Acuticoccus sp. I52.16.1: one gene and its partner. The protein of the gene in region 1 interacts with the protein of each later gene in a pairwise test. Links are inferred from orthologs where the notes say so. Each region holds a gene or a part of one and is shown on either strand. Other genes may lie near its edges. The genes, in order: MRB58_RS13175 and secA.

Evidence for each region.
Region 2: the proteins of MRB58_RS13175 (region 1) and secA interact in binary tests that used the Escherichia coli proteins (3 or more experiments, as listed by UniProt). The link is inferred for Acuticoccus sp. I52.16.1 from one-to-one orthologs.

The regions. Positions count from the first base shown.
Region 1 is NZ_CP094828.1:2,910,892-2,920,853, forward strand. The notes cover bases 1-2,698. They hold MRB58_RS13175 (YbgC/FadM family acyl-CoA thioesterase), read left to right. Parts: upstream 1-994; coding sequence 995-1,402; downstream 1,403-2,698. Other genes in these bases: mutL (DNA mismatch repair endonuclease MutL), read left to right, coding at 1-992; tolQ (protein TolQ), read left to right, coding at 1,762-2,436; MRB58_RS13185 (ExbD/TolR family protein), read left to right, coding at 2,455-2,698. Outside these bases: more of MRB58_RS13185, read left to right, coding at 2,699-2,895; MRB58_RS13190 (hypothetical protein), read left to right, coding at 2,897-3,946; Tol-Pal system beta propeller repeat protein TolB, read left to right, coding at 4,059-5,378; MRB58_RS13200 (SURF1 family protein), read right to left, coding at 5,516-6,256; MRB58_RS13205 (cytochrome c oxidase subunit 3), read right to left, coding at 6,269-7,135; MRB58_RS13210 (cytochrome c oxidase assembly protein), read right to left, coding at 7,437-7,982; MRB58_RS13215 (hypothetical protein), read right to left, coding at 7,979-8,158; MRB58_RS13220 (heme o synthase), read right to left, coding at 8,155-9,075; ctaD (cytochrome c oxidase subunit I), read right to left, coding at 9,369-9,962.
Region 2 is NZ_CP094828.1:3,374,885-3,385,515, forward strand. What follows is about bases 4,090-7,456. They hold secA (preprotein translocase subunit SecA), read left to right. Parts: upstream 4,090-4,415; coding sequence 4,416-7,256; downstream 7,257-7,456. Other genes in these bases: MRB58_RS15250 (peptidylprolyl isomerase), read right to left, coding at 4,090-4,258; MRB58_RS15260 (adenylate/guanylate cyclase domain-containing protein), read left to right, coding at 7,435-7,456. In the rest of the region: MRB58_RS15235 (glucan biosynthesis protein), read right to left, coding at 1-1,449; MRB58_RS15240 ((deoxy)nucleoside triphosphate pyrophosphohydrolase), read right to left, coding at 1,554-1,970; bifunctional glutamate N-acetyltransferase/amino-acid acetyltransferase ArgJ, read right to left, coding at 1,970-3,184; more of MRB58_RS15250, read right to left, coding at 3,359-4,089; more of MRB58_RS15260, read left to right, coding at 7,457-8,652; MRB58_RS15265 (adenylate/guanylate cyclase domain-containing protein), read left to right, coding at 8,643-9,860; MRB58_RS15270 (nitroreductase), read right to left, coding at 9,891-10,565. UniProt on the Escherichia coli protein: Required for protein export, interacts with the SecYEG preprotein conducting channel.

The DNA of each region.
Region 1 (9,962 bases):
CGATCGATCCCGCGGCGGTGGACGTCAACGTGCATCCGGCCAAGGCCGACGTGCGCTTCCGCGACGCCAACGCGGTGCGCGGCCTCATCGTCACCGCCTTCCGCCGCGCGCTGGCCGAAGCGCCGCCCACGGCCTCGCACAGCGTCGCCACGGCGGCGCTGGCGGCGCTCTCGGCGCGCCGGCCGTCCTCCTCGCTGGTGGAGACAGACGATGCGCCCGCCCACGCGCCGCAGGGCTTCGCGGCGCCGGCGACGCCGTTCACCGCCCGCTCGTCGCCGTCCTACACCGCGCGGCCGTCCTTTCCGCCGCGGGGCCGTGCCTTCCACTCCGCGCCGCCCGCCCCCCGCACCGCGGCGCCGGCGCCCGGCGAGTGGGTGCCGGACGATCCGGCCGACGCGCCGGACGGTTCCGCGCACCCGCTGGGCGCGGCCGTCGCGCAGGTGCACGGCAACTACATCCTGGCCCAGTCCGCGCACGGGCTCGTCGTGGTGGACCAGCACGCCGCGCACGAGCGCATCGTCTACGAGGCGCTGAAGGCCTCGGCGGCGACGCGCGAGCCGGCCGCACAGGGGCTGCTGATCCCCGAGGTGGTGGAGCTGCCGGCCGAGGATGTCGACCGTCTGGCCGAGCACGCCGAGACCTTCGCCCGGCTCGGCCTCACCCTGGAGCCGTTCGGCGCCGGCGCGGTCGTCGTGCGGGAGACCCCGGCGGCGCTGGGCACGTTCGACATCGCCAAGCTGGTGAAGACCCTGGCCGACGAGATCGCCGACTGGGGCGCCGCCGGGGCACTGGAAGCAAGGCTCGATCATGCGGCCGCCACGATGGCGTGCTACGGCTCGGTCCGCTCCGGTCGCGCGCTCAAGGTCGAGGAGATGAACGCGCTGCTGCGGCAGATCGAGACGACCCCCTCCGCGGGGCAGTGCAACCACGGCCGGCCGACCTTCGTGTCGCTGTCGCTGGCCGAGATCGAAAAGCTGTTCGAACGGCGATGACGATGTCCTTCGATACCGAGGTCCGCGTCTATTTCGAGGACACGGACTTTTCCGGCCGCGTCTATCACGGCGCCTTCATCCGCTTCCTGGAGCGGGGGCGCACCGAGTTGTTGCGCGCCTCCGGGCTCGACCATGCGGCGCTGGCCGCGCTGACCCCGCCGATCTACTTCACGCTGCGACGGATCGATGTCCAATTCCACGGCCCGGCGGTGATCGACGACCTGCTGCGGGTGACGACGACGCCGATCGAGGCCGGCCGCGCCAACTTCCTGCTGCGACAGGAGATCTCGGTGGGGGAGCGGCGCATCGTCTCGGCGGTGGCCGACCTGTGTCTGATCGACCCGCGGGGCCGGCCGCAGCGCCCGCCGGCCGACGTGCGCGCCGCGCTGTCCCCCGCGCCGCAAGGATAACCCCTCCGGTCCCGGCCTTTCTGTCGCCGATTGGCGCGGGCAGCGCGCCCCGCGGCAGGCTCGCCTGGCCGATGCATGATGCCGGCGGCTGCGGATCCGGGGGCTTCGGCGGCGTCCGATCCGGCTCGGTGGCCCCGGTTTGTACCGCCGTTCACGTCCTGCTGAATTTCCTGCAAGTTGGCATGGCTCTAGCCACATCGAGAGCGACGCGTTAGAGGGACCGCGGTTCAATGCGGTCGGTATCGCTTGACTGTGACTTTGGCTCTTGGAGTTTTGAGTGTGACGCGCAGCCGGATGGCCCGACGGCCGTTTCCCCTCGCCGGCGCGACCACGGTCGCGGGCCGGAGGGATCGTGCCTGATGGGTGACGAATTCTCTTTGGTGTCGCTGTTTCTGCAGGCGCACATCGTCGTAAAGCTCGTGATGATCGGTCTGATCCTCGCCTCGTGCTGGTGCTGGGCGATCATCTTCTACAAATCCGTGGCCTTCCGTCGCATCCGCGGCCGGATCGTCGCCTTCGAGGACGACTTCTGGTCCGGCCAGTCGCTGGAGGAGCTGTACCAGAAGCGCGAGGACGACGAGCCGGACGGGGTCGCGGCGGTTTTCGTCGCCGCCATGCGCGAGTGGAAGAAGAGCCACGAGGGCAACCGCCCCGCGCTCGCCTCGCTCGCCGACCGGATCGACCGCGTGATGTCGATGACCCTGGCGCGCGAGGGCGAGCAGATGGAGCGCGGGCTGATGGTGCTCGCCTCGGTCGGCTCCGCGGCGCCCTTCATCGGCCTCTTCGGCACCGTCTGGGGCATCATGAGCTCGTTCCAGGCGATCGCGGCGTCCGAATCGACGAACCTCGCGGTCGTCGCGCCCGGTATCGCCGAGGCGCTGCTGGCGACCGCGCTCGGTCTTCTCGCCGCCATTCCGGCGACCATCTTCTACAACAAGCTCGCGACCGACGTGGGTCGCATCTCCTCTCAGATGGAGGGGTTCGCCGACGAGTTCCTGGCGATCCTCTCGCGGGAGATCGATGAGCGGCGTTAGGAGGCTTTTCGTATGGGGATGAGTAGCCCCACGGGTGGCCGTCGTGCCGGTCGCGGCCGGCGCCGCGCCCGCTTCCAGCCGATGGCCGAGATCAACGTCACCCCGTTCGTGGACGTGATGCTCGTGCTGTTGATCATCTTCATGGTCTCGGCGCCGCTTCTCACAGTGGGCGTGCCGATCGACCTACCGGAGAGTCAGGCCAATCCGATCGAGGGCCGCACGGACCCGATCAATATCTCCATCACCCCCGACGGCGCGATCTACGTCAACGAGGCGGAAGTGGCGATCACCCAGCTCGTCGACCGGCTGAGCCAGGAAACCGCGGGCAACTTCGAGGAGCGCATCCAGGTGCGTGGCGACGCGGCCGCGAACTATGGCATCATCATGCGCGTGATGGGTCGTCTCAACCGCGCCGGCTACAATCGTCTCGCCCTCGTCACGACCGAGGAGCCGCGCTGACATGCGCGCCGCCTTCATCGCCTCGGGCATCTTGCACCTGCTGATCCTCGCCGCGGCGATCATCACGCTGCCGTCGAGCCAGGGGTTCACGCCCCCGCCGGTCGCGGCGCTGCCGATCGAGATCATCACGATCGACGAGAAGACCGACATCACCGAAGGCAACCCCGAGGAGCAGGTCGTCGCCATGGCGCCCGCGCCCGAGACGGTGGAGAGCGAGACCGAGGCGGAGCCCGAGGCGATGCCCGGCGCCACCGACACCGAGGCGGAGACGATCGCCACCAACGATGACGCGATCGATTCGCAGGCCGAATCCTCCGCGCCCGACGAGGCCGGCGAGCCCGAGCCGCAGCCGGACGAGGCCGAGCCGGTCGACGAGGTGACGCAGGAGGCCGTGCCCGAGGTGACGCCGGAGCCGGACCCGGTCGAGACGCCGCCCGAGACCGCTGCGGCACCCGAGCCGGAGCCCGAGCCCGCCGAGCCGGAGCCGACCGAAACCGCCGCGGCCGCGCCCGAGCCGCAGCCGGAGGTCGTCGAGGCTCCCGCGCCGGCGCCCGTGCCGGAGACGGTGGTGCCGCGCTCGCGCCCGCAGCCGCCGCGCCGCACCCGCACGGCGCGCCAGGAGACGCCGCCGGAGGACACCTTCAACGCCGACCGGATCTCCTCGCTGATCAACCGCACCGCGCCGTCCGGCGGCGGCAGCGGGCGCGCGCAGGCGAGCGCCGGCACCAACGTCGGGCGCGCCGACGCGCCGCAGACCGCGACCTTTACCGACGCGCTGATGCACCGGCTGCGCGAGTGCTGGCTCCGTCCCGCCGCCGTCGGCCAGGAGGAGGAACTCGCCATCGTGGTGCAGTTCAACCTGACGCCCGACGGCAAGCTGGAACGGATCGTCGACGTTCGCGCCCGCGGCATCGGCCCGATCTTCGACGTCGCGGCCGAGGCCGCGCGCCGCGCGGTTCTGAAATGCGCGCCGTACGACTGGCTGCCCGCGGACCAGTACGACCTCTGGCGCGAGCTGCAGGTCACGTTCGACCCGCGCGAATTCGGATGACCCCCGCGGGCCACGGTGGAGAGATCCGCCGCGGCGCGGGACGAGATTATCGTCGACCGACCCACCCGGGCTGGCGAGGGATCGCCCGCTGGCCTAGGAAGGACTTATTCCAATGAAGGGTGTGCTCATGCTCTCGCGCATCAGACTGTTCCTGGCTGCACTGGCGACGATGGCCGCTTTATCGTCACCGGCGAGCGCGCTCGTCTCGATCGAGGTGACCGGCGGCGACGTGCGTCCGCTGCCGATCGCCGTCCCCTACTTCGCCAGCGCCGATCCGACGATGGGCCAGCAGATCGCCGACGTCGTGATGAACGATCTCGTCAGCTCCGGTCTCTTCGCCGGGATCGATCGCACCCAATATTCCCCGCCCACGCTGGGGGTCGAGGTGGTGCCGGCGTTCGCCAACTGGCGCGCCATCGGTGCCGAGGCGCTGGTCAGCGGCACCGTGATCCCCGAGGGAGGGCAGCTGCGCGTCGAGTTCCGCCTGTGGGACCCCCTGCAGGAGCAGCAGGTCGTCGGCCAGCAGTTCACCACGACGCCCGACAACTGGCGCCGCGTCGCCCACATCGTCGCCGACGCGATCTACGAGCGGCTGACCGGCGAAAGCGGCTACTTCGACACCCGCATCGTCTTCGTCGCCGAATCCGGGCCCAAGAACGCGCGCGTGAAGCGCCTCGCGATCATGGACCAGGACGGCTACAACCTGACCTACCTGACCGACGGCAGCACGCTGGTGCTGACCCCGCGCTTCAGCCCCGCCGGCCAATACGTCACCTACATGAGCTACGAGGGCGCGCAGCCGCAGGTCTTCCTGCTCGACGTCGAGACGGGGCGGCGGCAGCTCCTGTCGAAGGCGGCGAGCATGAGCTTCGCGCCGCGCTTCTCGCCGGACGGGTCGACGGTGGTGATGAGCATCCAGGAGGGCGGCAACTCCAACATCTTCGCGATGAGCCTGCAAGGCGGGCAGCCGCGCCGCCTGACCAACACCCCGGCGATCGACACCGCTCCGTCCTACTCTCCGGATGGCCGGCAGATCGTCTTCGAGAGCGACCGCGGCGGCAGCCAGCAGCTGTACGTCATGAATGCCGACGGGTCGGGCCAGCAGCGGATCTCCTACGGTGACGGTCGCTATTCCACGCCGGTCTGGTCGCCGAAGGGAGATCTCATCGCCTTCACCAAGCAGGCGCAGGGGCGCTTCGCGATCGGCGTCATGAACCCCGACGGCTCCGGCGAGCGCATCCTCACCTCCGGCTTCCACAACGAGGGACCGACCTGGGCGCCCAACGGCCGCGTCATCGCCTTTTTCCGCGATGCGGGCGGGCCGCAGGGCGGGCCGGGGATCTGGACGGTCAACGTCACCGGCCGCAACGAGCGGCAGCTGCGGCTGAACACGATGGCCTCGGACCCGGCCTGGTCGCCGCTGCGGCGCTAGCGAGCGCCGCCCGGTCGGCCGCGCCGGGCCGCTTCGACGATGCAGGAATGACGGGCCGCCGCGTCGATCCTCGACGGCGGCCGTTCGCACCGGCCGGGCCGTGAGCCGTGACCAGCGGCCGCGGGTGCGACCGCGGGTCAGCCGCGCGCGCGGCGGCGCCAGAGGGCGACGCCCGACACGCCCAGCAGCGCGGCGGCGAGGCCGTACCAGGTCAATGCGTAGCCCAGGTGGTTGTTGGTGAACGTGATGCGGCTCTCGCCGGCCTGTGGCAGGCCGCCGGCCGGCGTCTCCTCGGCCACGAGGTCGATCTGGTAGGGGGCGATCGGGCCGGGCGCGCCGAGCGCTTCGGCGATGGCGCCGATGTCGCGCGCGTAGAAGATGCGGGCGGCCGTGTCGGGCGCGGGGGTGATGAAGCTCGGCGGGTCGTCCCGGCGGATCAGGCCCTCGACGGTGACGGTGCCCCGCGGCGGCGCGGCGTCCGGGCGCGTCGCCGGGTCGCGCCTGTCCTCGGGGATGAAGCCGCGGTTGACGAGGACCGTCCAGCCGTCCTCGGTCACGAACGGGACGAGCACCATGTACCCGGGACCGCCGAGCGGACCGTTCGGCTCGCCGAGCGCGATCCAGAAGAAGGCCTCGACCGGGGCGAAGCTGCCGGTGAGCGCGACTCTACGGTAGCGCCAGTCGTCGATCGGGAAGGCGGCGGGTCGGCTGCCCCATTCGTCCGGCCCGGGCGCGGGGACGGCGGGGGCGGCGGGTCGCTCCGCCGCCGCGGCGATCAGCGCCTCTTTCCATTCGAGGCGCTGAAGCTGCCAGGTGCCGAGGCCGATCAGGATGACGAAGGCCCCGGCGATGGCGACCGCGAGCAGGAGGCGCCGCAAGGCGCGCTCCCCTTAGTGGACGAGTTCGCTGGCGCCCCAGACGTAGATGCACAGGAACAGGAAGAGCCACACCACGTCGACGAAGTGCCAGTACCATGCCGCCGCCTCGAACCCGAAGTGCGCGTCCTTGGTGAAGTGCCCGGCGTAGACGCGGAACAGGCACACCGCCAGGAACACCGTTCCGACGAAGACGTGGAAGCCGTGGAAGCCCGTCGCCATGAAGAACGGCCCGCCATAGAGCGACCCGGAGAACGAGAACGACGCGTGCGTGTACTCGTAGATCTGCACGGTGGAGAACAGGAGGCCCAGGAGCACGGTGCAGATGAGGCCCCACTTGAGACCCTCGCGGTCGTCCTCCAGCAGCGCGTGATGCGCCCAGGTGGCGGTGGTGCCGGAGAGCAGCAGGATCATGGTGTTGAAGAGCGGCAGGTGCCAGGGGTCGAACGTGTGGATCGACTCCGGCGGCCATTGACCCCCTGTGACATCGAGCCGGCCGTAGGTCGTCGGATCGCCGGGGAAGAGCGCAGCGTCGAAGTAGGCCCAGAACCAGGCGACGAAGAACATCACTTCGGAGGCGATGAACAGGATCATGCCGTAGCGCAGGTGCAGCTTGACCACCGGCGTGTGGTCGCCGCGGAGGGATTCCTTGGTGGTGTCCGTCCACCACAGCGCCATGGTCGCGACCACCAGGGTCGTGCCGACGGCGAAGATGCCCCAGCCGGCGAGGTTCATGCCCGCCAGCGGCAGCTCGTCGCCCGAGTGCCAGCGCATGAAGGCCACGGCGCCGAACATCATCACGAACGCGCCGAGCGAGCCCATGATCGGCCAGGGGCTGGGTTCAAGGATGTGATAGTCGTGGTGCTTCGCCGCGCCTGCCATTGTCATTCCCTCTTCGCGCGTTCCGCGCGGATCCTCTCGGGGAGACCCCGTTCGCCCTGCCGGATTTTCGCCCGGCGTGTTCTTCTCCGGACGGGGTCCGGAAGCCCGTTCGGGGCGGGCCCGCGGTCCGCCGCCGTGCTCGTGCGCGGGGCCGCGCGGCCGCCGCATCGTCTCCCCCGGAGCTTGCCGGGAGGGTGCCGCGTGACGCGGCCGAAACTCCGCCGGGGGGCCCGGCGCACATGCCGCCGGCCCGCTCCGACCCTCGTTGTCTTTGCCACGCCGCCGAGGCGACGTCGACCGTTCAGCTCGCCGTCTGCGCCTTGAAGAAGGTGTAGGACAGCGTGATCACATGCACGTTCTTGGCGTCGCGATCCTCGTCGAATTCCGGGTCGACATAGAAGACGACCGGGATGCGCCGCGTCTCGTTGGCTTCGAGCGGCTGCGCGGTGAAGCAGAAGCAGTCGATCTTGGTGAAATAGCCGCCGCCCTGGAACGGGGTGACGTTGTAGACCGACTGGCCGACCGTGTGCTCGTCCGAGAGGTTGGTGATCTCGTACTCGGCGGTCACCACCTCGCCGACCTTGACCTTCATCGTCCGCTGCACCGGCTTGAAGGTCCACGGCAGGTTGGACTGGATGTTGGCGTCGAACCGGATGGTCAGCTCGCGCTCGCCGACCTCGAGGCCGGGCACCGCCTCGACCGTGGCGATGGAGGGCGTGCCGTCGAACCCGGTGACGCGGCAGAAGAGGTCGTACAGCGGGACGGAGGCGAAGGCCGCGCCCACCATCAGCGACACGAACGCCGCGCACGCCAGCGCGATGCGGATGTGGCGCTTGTCGCCGCTCACGACGTGACCCCCGGCGTGTTGGCGGTCATCTGCAGGATGGTGATGGCGTAGAAGATCGCGACCAGCGACACGAGCACCACCGCGATCGCGACGGAGCGCTTGCGTTGCCGGCGTCGTCGCTCTGCGTCGACGTCGGCCTGGGTGCGGGGCTGGGGGGCGGCGGGTTCGGTCATCATGTCAAAAGGTCGGCGATCACCCCGTCGGCCATCAGCGCGCCGAAGAGGGCGAAGAGGTAGAGGATGGAGACGCCGAACAGACGCCCGGCGTGACGCCGCTCGTCCTGGGGCCCGGCGCGGCGCAGCAGGACCGCCCGCTGCACGAGCCAGGCGCCGAGGCCCGCCGCGACGATGGCGTAGCCGATGCCGGCATAGCCCAGCACGGTCGGCAGGAGGCCGGAGAGGGCGGTCAGCACAGCGTAGACGAGGATGTTGAGTGTCGTCGTCTCGCGGCTGGCGACGGAGGGGAGCATGGGGACGCCCGCCGCGGCGTACTCGTCCCGCTTCAGGATGGCGAGGGCCCAGAAGTGCGCCGGGGTCCACAGGAAGATGATCGTGAACATGACGATCGGCTCCAGCGAGACCGAGCCGGTGACCGCGGCCCAGCCGACGACCGGCGGCAGGGCGCCGGCCGCGCCGCCGATGACGATGTTCTGCGGCGTCCGCCGCTTCAGCCACACGGTGTAGACGACGACGTAGAAGGCGATGGTGAGCGCCAGCAGGCACGCCGCCGTCCAGTTGGAGGCGAAGGCCAGGAGGACGACCGAGCCGGAGGCGAGCACCGTGCCGAAGCCGAGCGCGGTCTCGCGGTCGATCCGGCCGGAGGGGATCGGGCGCAACGCGGTGCGGGCCATCAGGCGGTCGATGTCGGCGTCGAGGCCCATGTTGAGGGCGCCGGATGCGCCGGCGCCGAGCGCGATGGCCAGCAGCGAGACGGCGGCGAGGACCGGATGCAGGTGGCCCGGCGCCAGCAGGATGCCGGCGAAGGCGGTGAACACCACCAGCGACATGACGCGCGGCTTGAGAAGATCGACGAAGTCCCCAGGCGTTGCGCCGAGATCGACCAGACCCAGCGAATCACCGTCCCGAACTGACATTCTCGTTCCTCCGATCCATCGATCCGCCGGGAGTCCCGGCGGCCTGGAGCCCTCGCGGGCCGCATGCGGCACCTTGCGGTGCGGTCGTCTCCGTGTCCGCCGGTCGCCGTGCCGCCCGAGCCCGTGGCACGGGTGACGGCGCGGTCCGGGCGGCGGGGCCGGGTGGGCCTTGGGGATCGCGAGCGGGGCGCTCGGGATGCCCAAGGCCCGGTCGGGCCGTCGAACGGCGACGCCGCCCGGAGGCGGCGCCGCGGAAATCGGGGGCGACGGGGACCCGTCGCCCGGCTGCCGCGTCAGCGGATCTGCGGCAGCGTCTCGAACTGGTGGTAGGGCGGGGGAGAGGACAGCGTCCACTCCAGCGTGGTCGCGCCCACGCCCCAGGGATTGTCGGCCGCCTTGCGGTGGCGCAGCAGCGCGTCGACCATGGTCCAGATGAAGGCCACCATCGCGACGACGGTGATGTAGATGCCGATCGACGAGATCATGTTCCAGTTGGCGAAGGCGTCCGGATAGTCGACATAGCGACGCGGCATGCCCTGCAGGCCGAGGAAGTGCTGCGGGAAGAAGATCACGTTCACGCCGAGGAACATCAGCCAGAAGTGAATCTTGGACAGCGTCTCGTTGTACATGATGCCGAACATCTTCGGGAACCAGTAGTACCAGCCCGCGAAGATGGCGAACACGGCGCCCAGCGACAGCACGTAGTGGAAGTGCGCGACGACGTAGTAGGTGTCGTGGAAGGCGCGGTCGAGGCCGGCATTGGCGAGCTGCACGCCCGTCACGCCGCCGACGGTGAAGAGGAAGATGAAGCCGATCGCCCACAGCATCGGCGTCTTGAACTCGATCGAGCCGCCCCACATCGTCGCGATCCAGGAGAAGATCTTGAT
Region 2 (10,631 bases), 470 kb from region 1 along the record:
ATCTCGCTCGGGCACGGGGTAGGTCACAAGGTTCGACACGGTCCCGGTCGAGGCGGAGATCCGCATCTCGAGGTTCTGCGTCGACGTCCCGCGCATGAGGTAGTCCACGACAAAAAGGTATCGATCGTCCGAAAGGTTCCGCCCGATGCGCGTCTTTATGACTTGCGGTCCGGGTGAAGCGACCTGGGGGACGTCCTCCCAATGGATTCGGTAAGCCAAATCAAAAGGTTGTCCGGCAGGTAGCTCGGTGGCGGGTTGCCAGTAGGCGACGATGTTGTCGTTCCACTCTTTGGTTGTAGGGATTTCGAAGAGGACAACCGAGCCTTTGCCCCAGTCGCCGCGCGGCTCCACCCACGCCGAGGTGCGAAGCTCGTAGCGAGCCTCGGCGTCCTCGTAGTCGGAGAACTCGCGGCTCCGCTGGACGAGGCCGAACCCGCGCGGATTCTCGTCCACGAAAGCGGAGATCTGCAGGCGGTCCGGATTGTTGATCGGACGCCACAGCCATTCCCCGCCCCCCGTGAAGATCGAGAGGCCGTCGGAGTCGTGCACCGCATCGCGGTAGTCGACGAAATCCCAGCGATTTACGCCTGAGAACAGAAACATTGACGAAAATGGGGCGAACCCGATCGTCTTGATGGAGCGCCGCGGGAAAAGCGTCAGCTCCACGTCCACGAAGGTGGCGTCGCCCGGGGCGATTGTAAAGCGGTAGACCCCCGTCGTCGATGGAGAATCCAGCAACGCGTGGACGACCACACCGTTGGCGTCGTCCGCCGTCGTCTCCAGCCAGAAGGCGCGGAAGACGGGGAACTCTTCGCCGGTCGGAACGCCGGTGTCGATGGCGAGGCCTCGGGCCGAAAGACCGTAGGTCTCGTGCCGGCCGACCGCCCGGAAATAGCTCGCCCCCTGGAACACCGCGAACTCGGACAGCGACTCGCTGTCGGCGACGTTGGCGTGCAGGCGGAAGCCGGAAAAGGGGACGTTCTCTTTGGGCAACTTGCCCTCGGCCAGTTCGCCGACCCAGTAGCTCTCGGGGTCGTAGACCACCTTCTGCGCCGTCTCCCCCTCGACGACCCAGATCTCGACCGGCTGATTGTAGACGAAGCCCGGCGGCAGCGCGTCGAACGAGAAGCGCTTGTCCGGCCCCAGCGGCTGCGGCCACTTCTTCCACGGCTGGATCTGCCGGTAGGTGGCGTAGTCCATGTCGCTCAACGAGGCGGGGATGTCGCCGCGGCGGTCGTCGTAGTCCTGCTGGGCGAGGGCTTGGGCCAACTCGCGCAACCGCTGCGGCGAAAAGGGGGCGGTCTCGCCGTACAGCTCGGGGAGACGGGTCAGATGGTCGCTACCCTCGGCGAGGGCATCGGTGACGAATCGCGGCCACCCCCCGGCAGCACCGGCCAGGGCCCAGGCAGCGGCGGCGCCGGAGACCAGATGTCGCCGGGCAATTTTCATCCACGCTCTCCTTACCCGGTTCGTTATTGAACAGGGAATGCGTCGCCGATGTGACGACGTGCACCGATAATCACCTAACGGTTCAGCGCAGCAATCCGTTCGAACTAAGTAGCGGAAATGTCGGTGAATATGCTCTGAATGAATTGGACCAGCGGGGCGTCCGCCGCAGGCATCTCAAGCAAGGATAAAGCCAGCGGCGCGACAAATTTCAAATCCGCCACCTCTTTCGTGCGCGGCGTGCCGGTCCAGCGGCGTACGGCGAAGAGCGGCATCATCAGGTGGAAGTCGTCGTAGGTGTGGCTGGCGAAGGTGAGGGGCTCGGGCGTCGCCGGGTCCACGGTGACGCCGATCTCCTCGAAGAGCTCGCGGCAGAGGGCGACCTCGGGGGTCTCCCCGGCCTCGATCTTGCCGCCGGGGAACTCCCACAGGCCGGCCATCGCCTTCCCCGGTGGGCGCTGCGTGACGAGGATGTGGCCCGCCTCGTCGATCAGCGCGGCGGCCGCCACCAGGACGAGGCGCATCAGGAGCGGTAGTCCCCGTTGATGGCGACATATTCCTTGGTGAGATCGCAGGTCCACACCGTGTCGCGCCCGCTGCCGAGCCCGAGGTCGACGCGGATGGCGATCTCCGGCTTCTGCATCACGGCCGACGCGGCGGCCTCCGAGTAGGCCGGGTCGCGCTCGCCTTCGACGGCGACGCGCACGTCGTCGAACCAGATGGCCAGGCGGTCGCGGTCGGCCGGCTCGCCCGCCTTGCCCACCGCCATGACGATGCGGCCCCAGTTGGCGTCCTCGCCGGCGATGGCGGTCTTTACCAGCGGCGAATCGGCGATCGACTTGGCGATCTTGTTGGCGGACGCGTCGCTCTCGGCGCCCTCCACCGTGATCGAGACGAACTTCGTGCAGCCCTCGCCGTCCTTGGTGACCCAGTGGGCCAGCGCCAGGAGCAGGTCGTCGAGCGCGGCGGCGAAGCGCAACGCATCCTCCCCCGCGACCGCGACGCCCGAGGCGCCGGTCGCGAAGAGGAGCACGGTGTCGGACGTCGACGTGTCGCTGTCGATCGTCACCTTGTTGAAGCTCTTGCCGACGCCGGCGGACAGCATCGCCTGCAAGTCGGGCGCCGGGATCGCCGCATCGGTGGCCACGAAGGACAGCATCGTCGCCATGTCCGGCGCGATCATGCCCGCGCCCTTGGCGATGCCGGTGATGGTGACGGACCCGCCCGACAGCGCCACGGTGCGGCTCTCGGCCTTGGGGAAGGTGTCGGTCGTCATGATGGCGCGGGCCGCATCGGCCCAGCCGCCCGGCGTCAACCTGGCGGCGGCGCCCTCCATGACGGCGCCGAACCGTTCGGCCGGCAGCGGCTCGCCGATGACGCCGGTGGAGGCGAGGAAGACGTCCTCGGCCGCGATCCCCAGCGCCTGGGCGGCGAGATCGGCCGAGAGGGACGTCGCCGCGCGGCCCTTCTTGCCGGTGAAGGCGTTGGCGTTGCCGGAGTTGACCAAAAGCGCCCGCGCGGTACCCCGCGCAAGCTGCGCGCGGCACCACTCCACCGGGGCGGACGGGCAGCGCGAGGTGGTGAACACGCCGGCCACGGTGGTGCCTTCGTCGAACGCCATCAGCAGGACGTCGGTGCGGCCGCGGTACTTGATGCCGGCCTCGGCGGTGGCGAGGCGCACCCCTGCCACGGCGGGCGGCTCGGGGAGGTGGGCGGGCGCGAAGGGCGATGGGGTCATAGGTCTCGTCTCGGACGGCAACGGTCCCGCGCATACGCCATTCACGCCGCCGCGAAAAGCGGCAACCGCATCGACCGGAGCGGCATCGTCGCGCCGCCGGGCGCAGGCGCGGCGACCGGCGGATGCGGGGGGGCGCGGAGAGAGGAGGCGGGGCGCCGGGCCCCGCCCGCGGACTTACTTCGTCGGGGTCGGAATCGGCGCGTCGGCGTCGACCGGCGGGGCCTTGACCGAACCGATCGCCGACGTCGGCGTCTCGCCCGAGGCGGTCTCGATGGTGGCGTCCTCCTTCAGCTTGGCGACGGCGGCGACGTAGGCGTCGCGCACGATGAGCTGCTGGATCTGCCCGGCCACCTGGGTCAGCGGCGGCACCGGTACCTCGCCCCGCTCGTCGAGCTTGATGACGTGCCAGCCGAACTGCGACTGCACCGGCTCCTCGGTGATCTCTCCGACGTCGAGCGCGAAGGCGGCGTCCTCGAACGGCTTGACCATGCGGCCGCGGGTGAAGTTGCCCAGCGAGCCGCCGCGCTTGGCCGACCCGGGGTCCTTGGAGTGCGCCTCGGCGAGCGCGGCGAAGTCGGCCCCCTCGTCGAGCTGCTTGATGAGGTCCTTTGCCTCTTCCTCGGTCTCGACCAGGATGTGGCTGGCGGTGAGCTGCTCCTTGGGCAGCTTGGCGACTTCCTCCTCGTAGCGGGCCTGCAACGCCTCTTCGGAGACGTTGTCCTGCACGATGGAGGTCATGTAACTCTCCTGCAGGGCCTGCAGGCGCTGGAAGGCCATCCGCTGCTTGAACTCGGGCGTGTCGGCCATGCCTTCGGCTTCGGCGGCGTCGGCCATCAGCGCCATGTCGATGAGGAGGGAGAGGACCATCTCGCCCTGCTGCGACTCGGGCAGCTGCTGGACCGCCTCGCCGAGCGCGGCGCGGGCGTAGGTCACGTCGCCCACGGTGATGTCCTGGCCGTTGACGGTGGCGAGCACCTGATCGGGGGCGGGGGCATCGGCGGCATTGTCCTGCGCGAACGCGGAGGAAACGAGGAGGGCCGACAGGGCCATCGCACTGAGCGTGCGCTTGATCATTGTGGGTTGTCCTTCGGACTGGGGGCGGGCGTCTCGTTTGACATGGCCCAGCCCCAAACATATGTCGGATCGCGCGCGGCAGACGTTCGATTGCCGCCCATCGCGCCGGTTCGTATCATGGCCGTGCGCCGCTCCGCATAAGGTAAGGACATCTCGGATGCTCGGCACCCTGACCAAACGCATCTTCGGCTCGGCGAACGACCGCCGCGTCAAGGGCTACCGCAGCCGGGTGGATGCGATCAATGCCGCCGAGCCCGAGTTCGAGCGGCTGACGGACACAGAGCTCAAGGCCAAGACCGATGAGCTGAAGGCCCAGATCGCCGCCGGGAAATCCCTCGACGACGTTCTCGTCCCCGCATTCGCCACCGTTCGCGAGGCCGCCAAACGCGTCCTCGGCCAGCGACATTATGACGTGCAGCTGATCGGCGGCATGGTCCTCCACGAAGGCTCGATCGCCGAAATGAAGACCGGCGAGGGCAAGACCCTCGTCGCCACGCTCGCCGTCTACCTCAACGCGCTCTCGGGCAACGGCGTCCACGTCGTCACCGTGAACGACTATCTCGCCGTGCGCGACGCCGAGTGGATGGGGCGCATCTACCGCTTCCTCGGCATGTCGACCGGTGTCATCGTCCACGGCAAGTCCGACGTCGAGCGCAAGGCCGCCTACGATGCCGACATCACCTACGGCACCAACAACGAGTTCGGCTTCGACTATCTGCGCGACAATCTGAAATACGATATTCGCCAGATGGCGCAGCGGAAGCACAACTTCGCCATCGTCGACGAGGTGGACTCCATCCTGATCGACGAGGCGCGCACGCCGCTCATCATCTCCGGCCCGCTCGAGGATCGCTCGGACTTCTACAACACGATCGACACGTTCATTCCCCGCCTCGTGGCAGAGGACTACGAGGTCGACGAGAAGCAGAAGACCGCGCACTTCACCGAAGCCGGCAACGAGAAGCTGGAGCAGCTCCTCTCCGAGGCCGGCCTGTTGAAGGGCGAGACGCTTTACGACGTCGAGAATGTCTCCGTCGTCCACCACCTGCAGCAGGCGCTGCGCGCGCACCGCCTCTTCCAGCGCGACCGGGACTACATCGTGAAGTCCGGCGAGGTCATCATCATCGACGAGTTCACCGGCCGCATGATGCCCGGCCGCCGTTACGGCGAGGGGCTCCATCAGGCGCTGGAGGCGAAGGAAAAGCAGCCGATCCAGCCGGAGAACCAGACCGTCGCGTCGATCACCTTCCAGAACTATTTCCGCATGTACGCCAAGCTGGCGGGCATGACCGGCACCGCCGACACCGAGGCGGAAGAGTTCATGGACATCTACAAGCTCGACGTCGTCACGATCCCGACCAACCTGCCGATCCTGCGCCTCGACGAGGACGATCAGGTCTACCGCACGCAGGAAGAGAAATATAACGCCGTCGTCGAGGAGATCCGCGCCGCCCACGAGAAGGGCCAGCCGATCCTCGTCGGCACCACCTCGATCGAGAAGTCCGAGTACCTCGCCGACCGGCTGACGAAGGAGGGCTTCCGCCAGCGCGACCTCTCCGACCCGCAGGCCGCCATCAAGATCGGCGAGACGATGAAGGGCGGCAAGCCGGCCTTCCAGGTGCTCAACGCCCGCTTCCACGAGCAGGAGGCGAAGATCATCTCCCAGGCGGGTGTGCCGGGCGCCATCACCATCGCCACCAACATGGCCGGCCGCGGCACCGACATTCAGCTCGGCGGCAACGCCGATATGCTGATCGAGGAGGAGCTCGGCGTCCTGCCCGAAGGCGAAGAGGCCGGCGCCGAGCGCAAGTCGAAGGAAGAGGCGATCCGCGCCCGTGTCGCCGAGGGCAAGCAGAAGGCGCTCACCGCGGGCGGCCTCTTCGTTCTGGCCACCGAGCGGCACGAATCGCGCCGGATCGACAACCAGCTTCGCGGCCGCTCCGGCCGTCAGGGCGACCCCGGCCGCTCGCGATTCTATCTGTCCTTGCAGGACGACTTGATGCGCATCTTCGGCTCCGAGCGCATGGACGGCATGCTGAAGCGCCTCGGGCTGGAGGAGGGCGAGGCGATCGTCCACCCCTGGATCAACCGCGCGCTGGAGAAGGCGCAGCAGAAGGTCGAGGCGCGCAACTTCGACGCCCGCAAGAACGTCCTCAAGTACGACGACGTGATGAACGACCAGCGCAAGGTCATCTTCGAGCAGCGCCGCGAGCTGATGCAGGACGACGAGGTCCGTGAGACCATCGAGGAGATGCGCGTGGAGGTCGTCGAGGCGATCGTCGCCAAGCACATCCCCGAAAAGGCCTACCCCGAGCAGTGGGACACCAAGGGTCTCCACGACGAGGTGCAATCCGTCTTCGGCATCGAGGCGCCGGTGATGGACTGGGCGAACGAAGAGGGCATCGCCGACGAAGAGATCCGCGAGCGCCTCAAGACCGCCACGGGCGAGGCCGCGGCCAAGAAGGTCGCCAAGTACGGCCCCGACATGTGGCGCCAGGTCGAAAAGTCGGTGTTGCTGCAGACGCTCGACCACCTGTGGCGCGAGCACATCGCCCAGCTCGACCACCTGCGCTCGGTGATCGGCTTCCGCGGCTACGCCCAGCGCGACCCGCTGAACGAGTACAAGACCGAGGCGTTCGCCCTGTTCGAGGCGATGCTCGTCGAGCTGCGCACCGCCGTCACCGGCCAGCTCATGCACATCGAGATCCAGATGCGCGACGGTCCGCCGCCGATGCCCACCGAGGAGGAGATCGACGAGCTCGAGACTCATCACATCGACCCGCTGACCGGTGACGACGACGGGGACGGTGACTACGAATATGCCGGCGCCCCGACCGACGGGGAGATCGCCGAGGCGCGGGAGCCGCGCACGCTGAAGCGCGCCGGCGTCGAGCGCACGGCCGCGGACCCGACGACCTGGGGCAAGGTCGCCCGCAACGAGCCGTGCCCGTGCGGCTCCGGCAAGAAGTACAAGCATTGCCACGGCCGCGCGGTCTGACACCCCGCGCGACCCGTGTGCCGCGCCGCGCGGCACGGCGGGCGAGCTGCCGCCCGCCGGCGCGCCGCGCGCCCGTCCCGCCGAGCCTGCCGCGACGAGACCGCCCCGAGGCGCCTGGGGCGATGAGCACGGCCTGGGGCGATGAGCACGGACCGATGAGCACGGATCGATGAGCCTGGTGGGGACACGCTCCGCCCCGATGTCCCCGCTCGGCGCCGCGATCGAGGCGCTCGAGATCTACCTCGCCTTCGCCGCGCTGGGTGACGTCTCCGCCCGCGAGATCCTGCCCGGCTTCGCCGAGCGTGCCCGCGCCTCGGGCTTCACGTTGGCGCGCGTCTATGCCGCCTGGCGCCGGCTCGACCCGGTCATCGCCAGCTCCAGCATCGTGTGGACCCGCGACGAGGGCGCCCTCGAGGAGCACTGGACGCACGAGGACGGCCCCAACAGCCCCGAGTTCCTCGCCTCGCCGATCCACTATCTCTTGACCGCCGACGTCGATTTCTACCGCTGCCGCCTCGCGGGGGCCAACGAGCCGTACCGCTTCCCCAGCCTCGCCGCCTTCGCCGCCGACGGGCTGACGGACTACGTCATCGTGCGCGTCGGCTTCGGCGCGGACACGCAGATGAAGCGGCCCGGCGGTGGGGTGATGCTCTCCTTCGCGTCCGACGCCCCCGGCGGCTTCAGCGACGACGAGATGGATGCGCTCAACCGCATCAAGTACATGCTGGCGCTGACGATCCGCTCCACCCTCCAGGCCGACATCGGCCGCAGCCTCGCCCACACCTACCTGCCGCGCACCGCCGGCGACCGCGTGCTCGACGGCGAGATCCTGCTCGGCCACGGCGACACGATCGACGCGGTGGTGTGGTACTGCGACCTGCGCGGCTCGACGGCGCTGTGCGACCGGCTCGGCACCGAGCGCTACCTGCCCTTCCTGAACGACTTCTTCGCCGCCACGGCCAAGCCGGTGGTCGAACACGGCGGCGACGTGCTGGACTATATCGGCGACGCGGTGCTGGCGATCTTTCCCGGCGCGGACGGCGTCGCCCGTGCCCTGAGGGCCACGAACTGCGTGCGCGAGCGGCTCGGTGCGCTCCGCGCGCGCCACAGCGACGCAATCGGCGACCGGCACGACCTCGCAGAACTGATTGGCGTTGCCATCGACATCGGCCGTGTCGTCTATGGCAATATCGGCATCAACGAGCGGATGACGTTCTCGGCGATCGGCGGCACGGTGAACCGCGTGGTGCGGATCGAGCGGCTGACGAAATCGTACGGCGTGCCGATACTGGTGACGGACGCGGTGGCGCGTCAGGCGGGCGAGGGATGGATGAGCGTGGGACGGCCGGAGCTGGCGGGGATCGCGAACCCGCCGGAACTCTTTGCGTGTCGCTGACCGAATGCCGGGTGGAGGTCGCCGACCTCCAAGTCTGGCTGACCGAGGTCGCGCTCGAAGCGCGCGAGATCGGCACGCTGCTGAGCGAGTTGGGCGAACGGCTCAACGCGGCGGGGCTGGCGATCTCGCGTCTGTCGCTCGGATGGCGCGCCCTGCATCCGCTGACCTATGCCAACTTCGTCACATGGGCGGACGATGCGCCGCTGGAGGCGGGCGCGCTCAGCCATGTGGACGCGGCGCGGCGTGACGGCAGCAACAGCGTCCTGCGCCACATCGTCGAGAATGAGATCGCGCTCTATCGGGTGGACCTGACGGCGCCGGCCCAACCCTACGACCTCTTGCGCGAGCTGCGCGACGAGGGGCACAGCGGGTACATCGGCACGACCACCAAGTTCGGCGCCGCACACGTCGACCACGGCGTCATGCGGGGGGTGTTCTTCAGCTTCTGTACCCGCGCCCCGACCGGGTTCGACGATCGCACGGTCGACACCATGATGGCGCTGCGGCCGACCTTGGCGCTCGCCGTCCGCGCGCTGATCGAGATGGAGGCGAGCAAGGCGCTGGCGACCACCTACCTCGGCCGCCTCGCCGCCGAGCGCGTGCTCGACGGGGCCATCCGCCGCGGTGACGCCGAGGTGATCCCGGCCGCCATCTGGTACAGCGACATGCGCGCCTTCACGCCGCTGGCCGAGGAGCTGTCGCTGGACGAGACCATCGCCTTCCTCAACGAGGTGTTCGAGGCGACCGCCGGCGCGGTCGGCGACGCGGGCGGCCACGTGCTCGACTTCATCGGCGACGCGGTACTGGCGATCTTCCCCATCGAGGACGACGGCGTGCGCCGCTCGCTCGCCGCCCTGGACGACAGCCTCGCCCGCCTCGCCGAGATGCGCGCGCGGATCCTCTCCCGCGGGGGGCCGCTGGCGATGGCCGCCTCCGCCCGCGCGGGCATCGTCGGCATCGCGCTCGCGGTGGGGGACGTGCGCTTCGGCAATATCGGGACGCCGCGGCGCCTGTCGTTTTCGGTCATCGGGCCGACGGTGAACATGGTCGCCCGCATCGAGGCGCTCACCAAGATGCTGCGCGAGCCGGTCCTGGTCTCGGCGCCCGTGGCCGACCTCGCGCCAGGCCGCTTCGTGTTGCGCGGTGCCTTCAACCTGGAGGGCGTGCGGGACCGCCGCGCCCTCTACGGCCTCGCCAAGCGCAGCTAGTCTAGGCGGCGCTCCGGCACCGCGAGCCGCTCAGACGCCGTGGAAGGTGGCGAAATCGTCGATCGGGACGCGGTTGGCGCGGTGGGTGAAGGCGCGATGCGCCGTGTCGGCGTAGCCGATCGCGACGCCGGTGAAGAGCATGCGCTCGGGCGGCGTCTCCAGGAATGCGCCGACCGCGGCGGGATAGGCGGCCCAGTATTCCTGCGCACAGGTGGCGACGCCCTCGCCCTGCAGCAGCAGCATCACCGTTTGCAGGAACATCCCGCAGTCGGCCCACTGCGGCGGTCCCATCTGCCGGTCCACGGTGCAGAAGAGAGCCATCGGCGCGCCGAAGAAGTCCGCGTTGCGCTTGAACCATGCGCCGCGCGCCTTCTTGTCCTCCCGGACGATGCCCAGGTTGGCGTACATCGTCTCGCCGACGTCGAAGCGCCGGTTGCTGTAAGGCGGCGTCAGCCCCGGCGGGTAGACGTCGTATTCGCGCGTCGGCTCGCCCCGCGGATGCTCGGCGAGGACGCCCTGCATCATCGTGCGAAACCGCGCCATCGCCTCGCCGGCGACGATGTCGACGTGCCAGGGCTGCAGGTTGCCGCCGGACGGGGCGCGCGCGGCCGTGGTCAGCACGCGGCGGATCAGCTCGCCCGGCACCGGCGTCGGCAGGAAGGCGCGCACGGAGGTGCGCTGAGCGACCGCCTCTGCAACGTCCATATTCAGTGGCCCCGGCGACGGGTGGAGGTGATGGCCATTTGCGAAACGTCCTTTCGACATGCAGAC